DNA from 4 places in the Brevibacillus sp. JB24b genome. Region 4 is predicted to be linked to each of the others. Evidence: riboswitches for the same ligand, from Rfam matches in the RefSeq annotation. Region 4 holds a riboswitch; each other region holds the start of a gene.
The links. Region 4 has a riboswitch for S-adenosylmethionine ahead of ACQV1I_RS22135 (2,3-diketo-5-methylthiopentyl-1-phosphate enolase). Riboswitches for the same ligand answer to the same signal wherever they lie in the genome.
Positions count from the first base shown of each region.

Region 1: another riboswitch for S-adenosylmethionine. It lies ahead of metX (homoserine O-acetyltransferase MetX); the one in region 4 lies ahead of ACQV1I_RS22135 (2,3-diketo-5-methylthiopentyl-1-phosphate enolase).
Region 2: another riboswitch for S-adenosylmethionine. It lies ahead of ACQV1I_RS08795 (Na+/H+ antiporter NhaC family protein); the one in region 4 lies ahead of ACQV1I_RS22135 (2,3-diketo-5-methylthiopentyl-1-phosphate enolase).
Region 3: another riboswitch for S-adenosylmethionine. It lies ahead of ACQV1I_RS17950 (ABC transporter permease); the one in region 4 lies ahead of ACQV1I_RS22135 (2,3-diketo-5-methylthiopentyl-1-phosphate enolase).

Region 1 covers NZ_JBNVQV010000001.1:1,312,734-1,314,936, forward strand. Annotated here, with positions in the region: gene ACQV1I_RS06450 (GNAT family N-acetyltransferase) at 79-900, shown strand; SAM riboswitch class I at 952-1,062, shown strand; gene metX (homoserine O-acetyltransferase MetX) at 1,167-2,203, shown strand, end outside.
Region 2 covers NZ_JBNVQV010000001.1:1,799,255-1,801,457, forward strand. Annotated here, with positions in the region: gene ACQV1I_RS08795 (Na+/H+ antiporter NhaC family protein) at 1-824, opposite strand, end outside; SAM riboswitch class I at 805-910, opposite strand; gene pepT (peptidase T) at 1,240-2,203, shown strand, end outside.
Region 3 covers NZ_JBNVQV010000001.1:3,837,879-3,840,081, reverse strand. Annotated here, with positions in the region: gene ACQV1I_RS17955 (MFS transporter) at 1-899, shown strand, start outside; SAM riboswitch class I at 1,067-1,168, shown strand; gene ACQV1I_RS17950 (ABC transporter permease) at 1,361-2,203, shown strand, end outside.
Region 4 covers NZ_JBNVQV010000001.1:4,711,547-4,713,749, reverse strand. Annotated here, with positions in the region: gene ACQV1I_RS22135 (2,3-diketo-5-methylthiopentyl-1-phosphate enolase) at 1-1,042, opposite strand, end outside; SAM riboswitch class I at 1,127-1,255, opposite strand; SAM riboswitch class I at 1,478-1,600, shown strand; gene ACQV1I_RS22130 (DUF1722 domain-containing protein) at 1,611-2,203, shown strand, end outside.

The DNA.
Region 1 (2,203 bases), 3.4 Mb from region 4:
TTTTTTCTGAATTCTATTGACAAGTAGTACACTTTTTCAAATAATGGAGGGAAAAACTTTTGGAGAGGGAATTGCCAAATGATCCGAAAACTAACAGAAGCAGATTATGAAGCATTTATGGAATTGGTATCAAAAGAGAGAAGCTTGAACTTATTTCTTATTGGTGATGTAGAAAATTTTGGCTTCTCTACACCTTTTCAAGAGTTATGGGGAGAATGGTCAGCGAGTGACCAGACAAAACTCTCTGCGGTACTCCTGCGGTATTATCACTCGTACGTATTTTATGCTTTGGATAGGTTTGATATCGAAGGGTTCAGTGAAATTATACTTGCTGACAAGAAGCTGGAGGTTTTATCAGGAAAACAAGATTCTTTACAGGACTTTGCAAGCCATCTTCCGAAGCATGAGATCAAAACTACCTATTTTGCAGAATTAGAAGATGACTCTCAACTATCTCAGGATGACATCAAGGGATTTGAGGTAAAAAAAGCCACAGTTCATGATGTCGTAAAAATCGTCAGCCTACGTGATCAGATACAAGAGTTTGGCAGATCTGCTGATGCAGAAGAAGCATTGAAACACACACTGGAAAGCGGTACAGGGAGAACTTATTATGTAGAGGTGAACACAGAAACGGTAGCCTGTGCTTCAACAACAGCCGAGTGTTCGATGGCTGCCATGATTGTTGGTGTTTGTACTCATCCCCTTTATCGTAAGCGGGGGTATGCTAGTGCTTGTATGGTAGCGCTGTGCAGGGATGTTTTGGCGGAAGGGCGAAGCTTGTGCTTGTTTTATGATAACCCAACGGCTGGAGCTATTTATAAACGTTTGGGCTTTCAGGACATTGGAATGTGGACGATGTATCAAATAAAAAGAGAAGAATCCTTTTCGTTGAAATAGATTGACAATTCTTACTCGAAAGAAGTATGATAAACAAAATTATATAGAAATCTCTTATCAAGAGTGGTGGAGGGACTGGCCCGAAGAAACCCGGCAACCCCGCAAGAAGCGGAGAGGTGCTAAATCCAGCAGGCACGCATGAAGTAGTCTGGCAGATAAGAGCGGGTCTAGTCGATACGATCAAACCCCTCTTCTCCGGAAGAGGGGTTTTTTAGCACATATGTACCTGCGCTTTAGGGCATCAAGTGGAAATAGGAGGAATTGTATTGAAAAAAGCAACGATTCACGACCTAGAGTTGGAATGTGGCGAGGTGCTCCGTCAAGTGGAAATCGGATATACGACAAGCGGTACGTACAACTCTGAGCAATCGAATGCAATTTTGGTGTGTCATGCATTAACGGGAGACAGTCAAGTTGTAGGTGATGGTGAAAAGTCAGGCTGGTGGGATGGATTGATTGGGCCAGGGAAAGCGATTGATACCAATTTCTATTACGTGATTTGCGCAAACGTACTAGGTGGTTGCTACGGAACAACAGGGCCTGCAAGTATGAATAGGGAGACTGGAGAGCCATATGCGACTCATTTTCCTGTTGTGACCATCCGGGATATGGTGCGGGCTCAATATAAGCTCATCGAGCAGTTGGGTATCCCGCATCTTTATGCGGTCATAGGTGGTTCGATGGGTGGGATGCAAGTTTATGAGTGGGCAGTTGAATACCCACAGATGATGGATTTGGTGGTACCAGTTGCTACCTGCGCACAGTTATCTGCTATGGCCATCGCTTATAATGATGTGGCAAGGCAAGCGATCTGCAATGATCCTGATTGGAATAATGGTCATTATTATCCGAATCAAGGCCCAATTCGCGGATTATCAACGGCGCGTATGGTCGGCATGATTACATACCGGACAGCCGAATTATTTGAAGAGCGATTTGGTAGGGCTCATCAAGGCACCGTGCATGCCGACTTAGTGGAGACCACTTTTGAAGTGGAGAGCTATTTACGTTATCAAGGAGATAAACTTGTGCAACGGTTTGATGCAAATAGCTACCTCTATCTGCTAAAAGCAATGGATACACACGATATCGGTAGAGGAAGGGATGGAATTGAAAACGCACTGACACGCATCGATGCAAAGGTGGTCTGTATAGCTATTTCCAATGATTTATTGTATCCAATTCCCCATCAGCTTTGGCTATCCTCTACATTAAAGAGACAGGGGAAAAACGTTGATTTTTTTGCGATTGACTCTGTATTTGGTCATGATGGTTTTTTAGTTGAAATAGACAAAATGGCTCA
Region 2 (2,203 bases), 2.9 Mb from region 4:
AGAACTCCTGCATACGGTAATACTTTCACCCAATTGAAGGATCCTATTGTAATATTTGTATGATTTCCTGATGTAAGAACGACTAAAAGTATGCACGTCAGAATGGCAGCTGGTAATACAATTAAAAAGTTTGTTTTGAATTTATCTTTCATTTCCGTTCCTTGTGTGCGTACTGCGGCAATTGTCGTATCGGAAATAAATGATAAATTATCACCGAACATAGCTCCTCCGACAACGGTTGCCATTGTGAATGCAACCGAGATATCTGTTTGTTGGCTAATCCCTACTGCAATCGGAGCTAATGCAGCAATAGTCCCCATGGATGTCCCCATTGCTAGTGAGATAAATGATCCAATTACAAATAAGCCAACTACTAAGAGACTCTGAGGTAATACAGAAAGTGCTAGGTTCACGGTAGCTTCAACGCTACCCATGCCTTTTGCTGCTTGAGAAAATGCTCCAGCCAACACAAAGATTAATAACATAACGACGATATTTGGATTGCCGGCTCCTTTAGCAAATCGTTCTACCTTTGTATGAAAGCTTTCCTTTCGGTTCATTACTAATGCAACTGTACTTGCAATTATAATGGCAACGATGATTGGGAGCTGATAAAAATCTCCTGTAATAACCCCAGAGCCAATAAATAGTGCTAAAAATATACCAAGCGGCAATAAAGCCAACGCACTCCCTTTTGTTTGATTCATCAATAACACCCTCTCTATTTCTAAACTTTTCCTAGAGAAAAATGAAGAAGACCTCTTCTTATGAGAAGAGGTCTTATATGGCATATAAGAAACACTCTTCTCATCTTTCAAGCACATGCTTGCTGGATTTGGCACAGCACTCTAAATACGAGTCCGCTGCCGAGGCATCAAAGGGCCAGTCCCTCCGCCTCTCTTGATAAGAAGGTTTCATATTTTATTCTCTATTGATTAATCTTTTTTTACTTTACTCTTTCCTACACAAAATGTCAAATATTTTTTAGTGCTATTTAACTTATGCAAGTGATCCGGCTATATAGAAGCCTCTTTTGGTTATTATTCATCAGCTTCTTGAGCAATTTTTTCTCTTCAATGGATATCCTGAATTTATATAGTCTCACTACATGTAAATATGCGTAAATCTTTCATTTTGGCTCGCTCCAATTGATAGAACAGCTACATGAGTACAAATGGAAATATCGTCCATCAAGCGATATAATAAAGAAAGATGCAATGAAAAAGGGAGTGAATGTAAGTGAAGCAAGATATCATAGAGCGGTTTACAAGATATGTAAAGATTGATACACAGTCCAATGCACAAAGCCAGACAGTTCCGTCAACACCAGGACAGTTAGAGTTGGGTAATTTGCTAGTCGAAGAATTAAAGGCGATGGGACTCTCGGAAGTTACAATCGATCCAAATGGATATGTAATGGCGACACTCCCTGCAAATACGGATAAGCAAGTTCCAGTGATCGGTTTTTTATCCCATTTGGATACGGCTACGGATTTTACAGGTAAAAATGTCAATCCGCAAGTCCACGAAAATTTTGACGGAAAAGCTATTACATTAAATAAAGAACTTGGCGTTGTTCTAACACCAAAATTATTCCCAGAGCTACCGTCCTACAAAGGTCATACATTAATTACTACCGATGGGACAACATTGCTCGGAGCAGATGATAAAGCTGGGATTACTGAAATTATGACAGCGATGGATTACTTACTAAAGCATCCAGAAATCAAGCATGGAAAAATTAGAGTAGCATTCACTCCTGACGAAGAAATCAGTAGAGGACCAGCTCATTTTGATGTAGCTGCTTTCGGCGCGAAATTTGCCTACACGATGGATGGAGGGCCTCTAGGTGGATTGGAGTATGAAAGCTTTAATGCCGCAGAACTCAAGCTCACCTTTAAGGGGATTAGCACGCATCCTGGAACGGCCAAGAATAAAATGCTTAACGCAAGTAAGCTAGCAATGGAATTCCATGCACAACTACCTGTAGATGAGGCACCAGAGTATACAGATGGCTATGAAGGCTTTTACCACCTTAGCTCAATAAATGGCGATGTTGAACAAAGCAAATCTCAATATATTATTAGAGATTTTGATAAAGACAACTTTAACAGCAGAAAAGAGAAAGCAGCAAGCATCGTGAAACAGATGCAGGAGAAATACGGAGCAGAAAATATCATTATGGAGATGAATGATCAATACT
Region 3 (2,203 bases), 870 kb from region 4:
CTAAGTCAGTTAAAGAGTATCTTGGTTCGATTGGCAAGGTATTTAAACAAAATGGAAAATGGTTAATCCCAGCCTTTTTTATTGGTAGCATATGCTTGTCTACGTTATTTGGTGTGCTTTTTTATCTATCCGATTTACTGGAAGAGACCTATCAGATTGATGGTGTGTTAAAAGGTGCTTTTTTAGCTATTCCCTTGCTGGCTATGAGTATAATGGCATTTATCACAGGGACTATTATTAAAAAGAGATTAACTGTGATGCGCTACTTTATTATTGCAGGGATGCTCTTACTTACCATCTCCTATGTTGGGGCAAGCTTTGTTTCTAACGTTTATTTCTTAATTGGGATTCTTGTATTTGGTAGCGTGGGAACAGGAATGATTCTACCGTGCCTCAATTCGATGATCATTGGGGCGGTTACAAAGACAGAGCGTGGAATGATTACGTCTTTGTATAATGGTGTCCGCTTTATTGGAGTAGCGCTGGGGCCGCCGATTTTTACATGGTTGTTGGGATTTTCGACGGGTGTCATGTTTTATTCGATTGCTTCCGTCACGTTACTATTCGCTATAATTGCATTTTTTACTATCACGCCACAAAAAGACACCAATTCTCAAGGAGCTACGGAGGAAGGAACTGCAAAAAAAGAGTCTTCAGCAGTTAGGAAAACGGGCGCTTCGACAGAATCAGCAGGTTCTAACAGCGAGAGCGAAACCTCCTCAAAGGACAAGAGCTTAGTGGATCAAAAGGCTTTGGATGAGATTACGGTGTTGTTAGAAATGCGGGAGGAAACAAAAGAAGAACAAAAACAGGGGCAGTTAAAAAAAGAACTGGGATTGGACCCGACAGATCTATTTGAGAAGCTGCTTACCAAAAAAGAAAAAGAGAAATCGAAATAGGTGATTTTAGCCTCCAGATGTGGGGGTTTTTTTGTTTCTAAGATATTGTATATAAAAAAATTACTACTAACATAAATAAACAAATGTAAAAACTGACGTGATTCTATTGACATTCCTAGTAACGATGATATGATAATTTATAAATTGATCCGATAACTTTATACAACTTCTTATCAAGAGCGGTGGAGGGACTGGCCCTATGAAACCCGGCAACCTTGATTCATTCAAAAGGTGCTAAATCCAGCAGAAGTATTTCTGAGAGATAAGAAGAATGGCACATACTTATACATGAAGCCCTTCTTCTTAGAGAGAAGGGCTTTTTTGCATACGTTTTTCACATAAAATACGGAAATACAAATAGCAAAGGGCGATAGCAGAGGGAAAAATGTATCCTTACAAGCATATAACCAAGTATTCCGATATAAAAATAAGGCATTAGAGAGAAGCGGGGGAAACTAGGCATGTATCTGTTAAAAAGAATATGTACCATGCTGATTACATTATGGATTATCGTGACACTAACCTTTATCATTATGCAACTGATACCGGGTGATCCGTTTGCTACTGATTCGCAAATGCTACCAGCAGATGTAGTCCAAAATATGCGAGAAAAATATAATCTGGATAAACCAATTGCCCAACAATATTTGTTATATCTAAAGGATTTGGCGCTGTTTGATTTAGGACCATCTATACAATCAAAATCACGTGATGTAAACGCATTGATTGCTTCAGGATTTCCTGTATCGGCTACGCTAGGATTACAATCGTTATTCTTAGCCTTATCGTTTGGTATTTCCTTAGGAATAATCGCAGCTCTTTATCATAACAAATGGCTAGATTACGTTTCGATGTTTATCGCTATCATTGGGATTTCTGTCCCAAGCTTCATTTTGGCTCCACTGCTAATCAAATTGGTTGCGGTTGAGTGGAAGCTCTTGCCGGCTGCCTCCTGGGGATCGTGGAAACACTCAATCCTGCCGTCTGTTACGTTGGCGGTCGGTCCAATGGCTATCATCGCCCGATTTGTCCGTGCTAGTATGCTTGAAGTCTTTAGTCAGAATTACATGAAGACGGCAGAGGCAAAAGGCTTACCTACGTTTGCGATAGTGGTAAAGCACGGAATTCGTAATGCATTGATACCTGTTTTGACATTTATCGGGCCGTTGTTTGCAGCGCTGATTACAGGTACGTTTGTGGTTGAGAAAATTTTTGCTATCCCAGGTATTGGCAAGTATTTCGTAGATGGCATCTTTAATCGTGATTATCCAGTTGTAATGGGAACAACTGTTTTTTATAGCACG
Region 4 (2,203 bases):
GGTCTAGACCAAAGTCAGCGTACAGCTGTGGAACCAATCCAGGATGAATACCTGCCGATGGAACGGGGAAGGCAGGTTGTAAGGTACCGTATTCCCCAACTAAATGATTAGCTAGCTGATTAGCCTCTAGCTTATCTAATGCAACATTTCCGTATGGAGAAGGGAACAAGACCAGGTCAGCCCCAGCTAAACGCAATAGATTACCGAGTAAGAGCGGAGCAGCTATGCCGTAATCAGGACTAGGATAATAAGCGCCAGCGAGTGCAGGATGCGCCATGATTGGTACTTGAATGTCCGGATCTTCTGCTAGACGTTGCAAGAGATCGAAGCCGAAAGCAAGCGCATTAAACAGGAGGCAAGAAGCACCTGCATCAATTGCTTGTTTCGCCCGCTCAATAAGCTGTGAGCTAGGTCCTGTAAGGTTAGCGGCATACAAGACAGGCTTACCGGTTTGTTCCGCAATTTCATCTGAAATGGCTTTGAAACGTCTGATGCGTTGGATAAACGGAGCTTTATCATCAGCAAAGAAAATTTCGTCATCCTTTATCAAATCAAGGCCACCTTCTGCTTGTGCACGAAACTGAACCTCTAATTCCTCTAGTGATAAACCTGTGCATGACTTAAAAATACTCATTAATAAAGGGCGATCATGCACACCGGTTATTTTCCGTATACCTTTTATGCCAAATTTCGGACCCTGAAAGCCTTGTAAAAAAGCAGGGGGAAGTTGAATATCCACTAGCTTGATTTTGCCATCCATTGATAGCTTGCCGAATACCCCTGTAAGAAGAGAAGGGATATCTTGTGTAAAGCATATTGTTGGATAACTAATAGTGATAAGACCTCGTGTTTCACCTGATGAGGTAGATTCGAGAGGAGCTACATGTGCTACTTCACCTAAATAGGCACGTAGTTGCTCTTGTTTGGCCAGGGGAAGGTCTGTCCATGAGCCTACTGTCATACCAACTGCAATACCTTCCGCTTTTTTTTGTAAATCTTTTGCTTGCGTTAAATAGGTTACGAGGATTCGATCTGTACTCATGGATGACCTCCTTATAGGTAGAGAATTTATCAACTAAAAACGCCCCCTTCAAGAGAAGGAGGCGTCTGATAGACAGATCTTCTTCTCTTATCTCTCACATAAACCAATAAAGCACGATTATGTGTAGGATTTAGCACCGTTTCGCATCGTTATACCGATACGAGGGTTGCCGGGCATCATAGGGCCAGTCCCTCCGCCTTCTCTCAATAAGAGCTAAATAATTGTTGTAGTTGTCAAAAAAGAAGCTGTTTCTTGGAGACCATCTTATCCCTTTTTATAAAATGCGTCAACCCTTTTATAAATAAAATCTGAGTTGAATAAATTGTTTGACATAAATGGTTTACCTGTGTATATTTCTACTAACGATTCATTTTGAAGCTTCGTTACGTAGGATAAGAACCTGCATTCACTTACAATTACATATAACTTTTGGATACCTTATCCAGAGACGGTGGAGGGACTGGCCCGATGAAACCCAGCAACCGACACATAGCCACTAGCTTGGCGTGTGCACGGTGCTAATTCCTGCAGAGACATTAAAATTCTGGTAGATAAGGGGGAACGTTTAATGAATATGGCATGTAAAAACGACCTCTTTTCTTCGGAAAAGAGGTTTTCTTTTTCTTTGGTAAGCAAAGCATGGTGTGAACAGATATGGGCAGAGCACAAATATTGGGTCATGATGAGGTGTTATCAAAAATATAAGCAGATATCACAAGCATTTCGGGATCAATTAAAATTGACACGAGAAACAGGCGAGCGAGATTGGAGTATATTTGCAGAGCATTTGTTACATGAATTCCAGAAGATCAGGGAATTGCCTATTGATTCAGGCAATGCCTGCAATGCTTTGAGCCATGCATTCGGTCATTTACGCGGTAAGCTTAGTGAACAAGAAAGCGGGTCCTGGCATGTATTATTACAAAGGAGCTGGGAGGAAGCCCATCGCATATTGTTCTTACTTACTATGGAATATGGTGATGATTATTTGTCACGATCCCGCATATTTTCACCAGATGTTCCTAGCAGTCATACATGGATTCGTTTTCGGGGCAAGGACTTTTTTATTGAAAAGGATTTGGGGCGATGGAATATTCTTGAGCCGAGTGAAGTCTGGGAGCGAGTCGGTGTGTATCAGGTTAACCTATTGACCAAGTATCG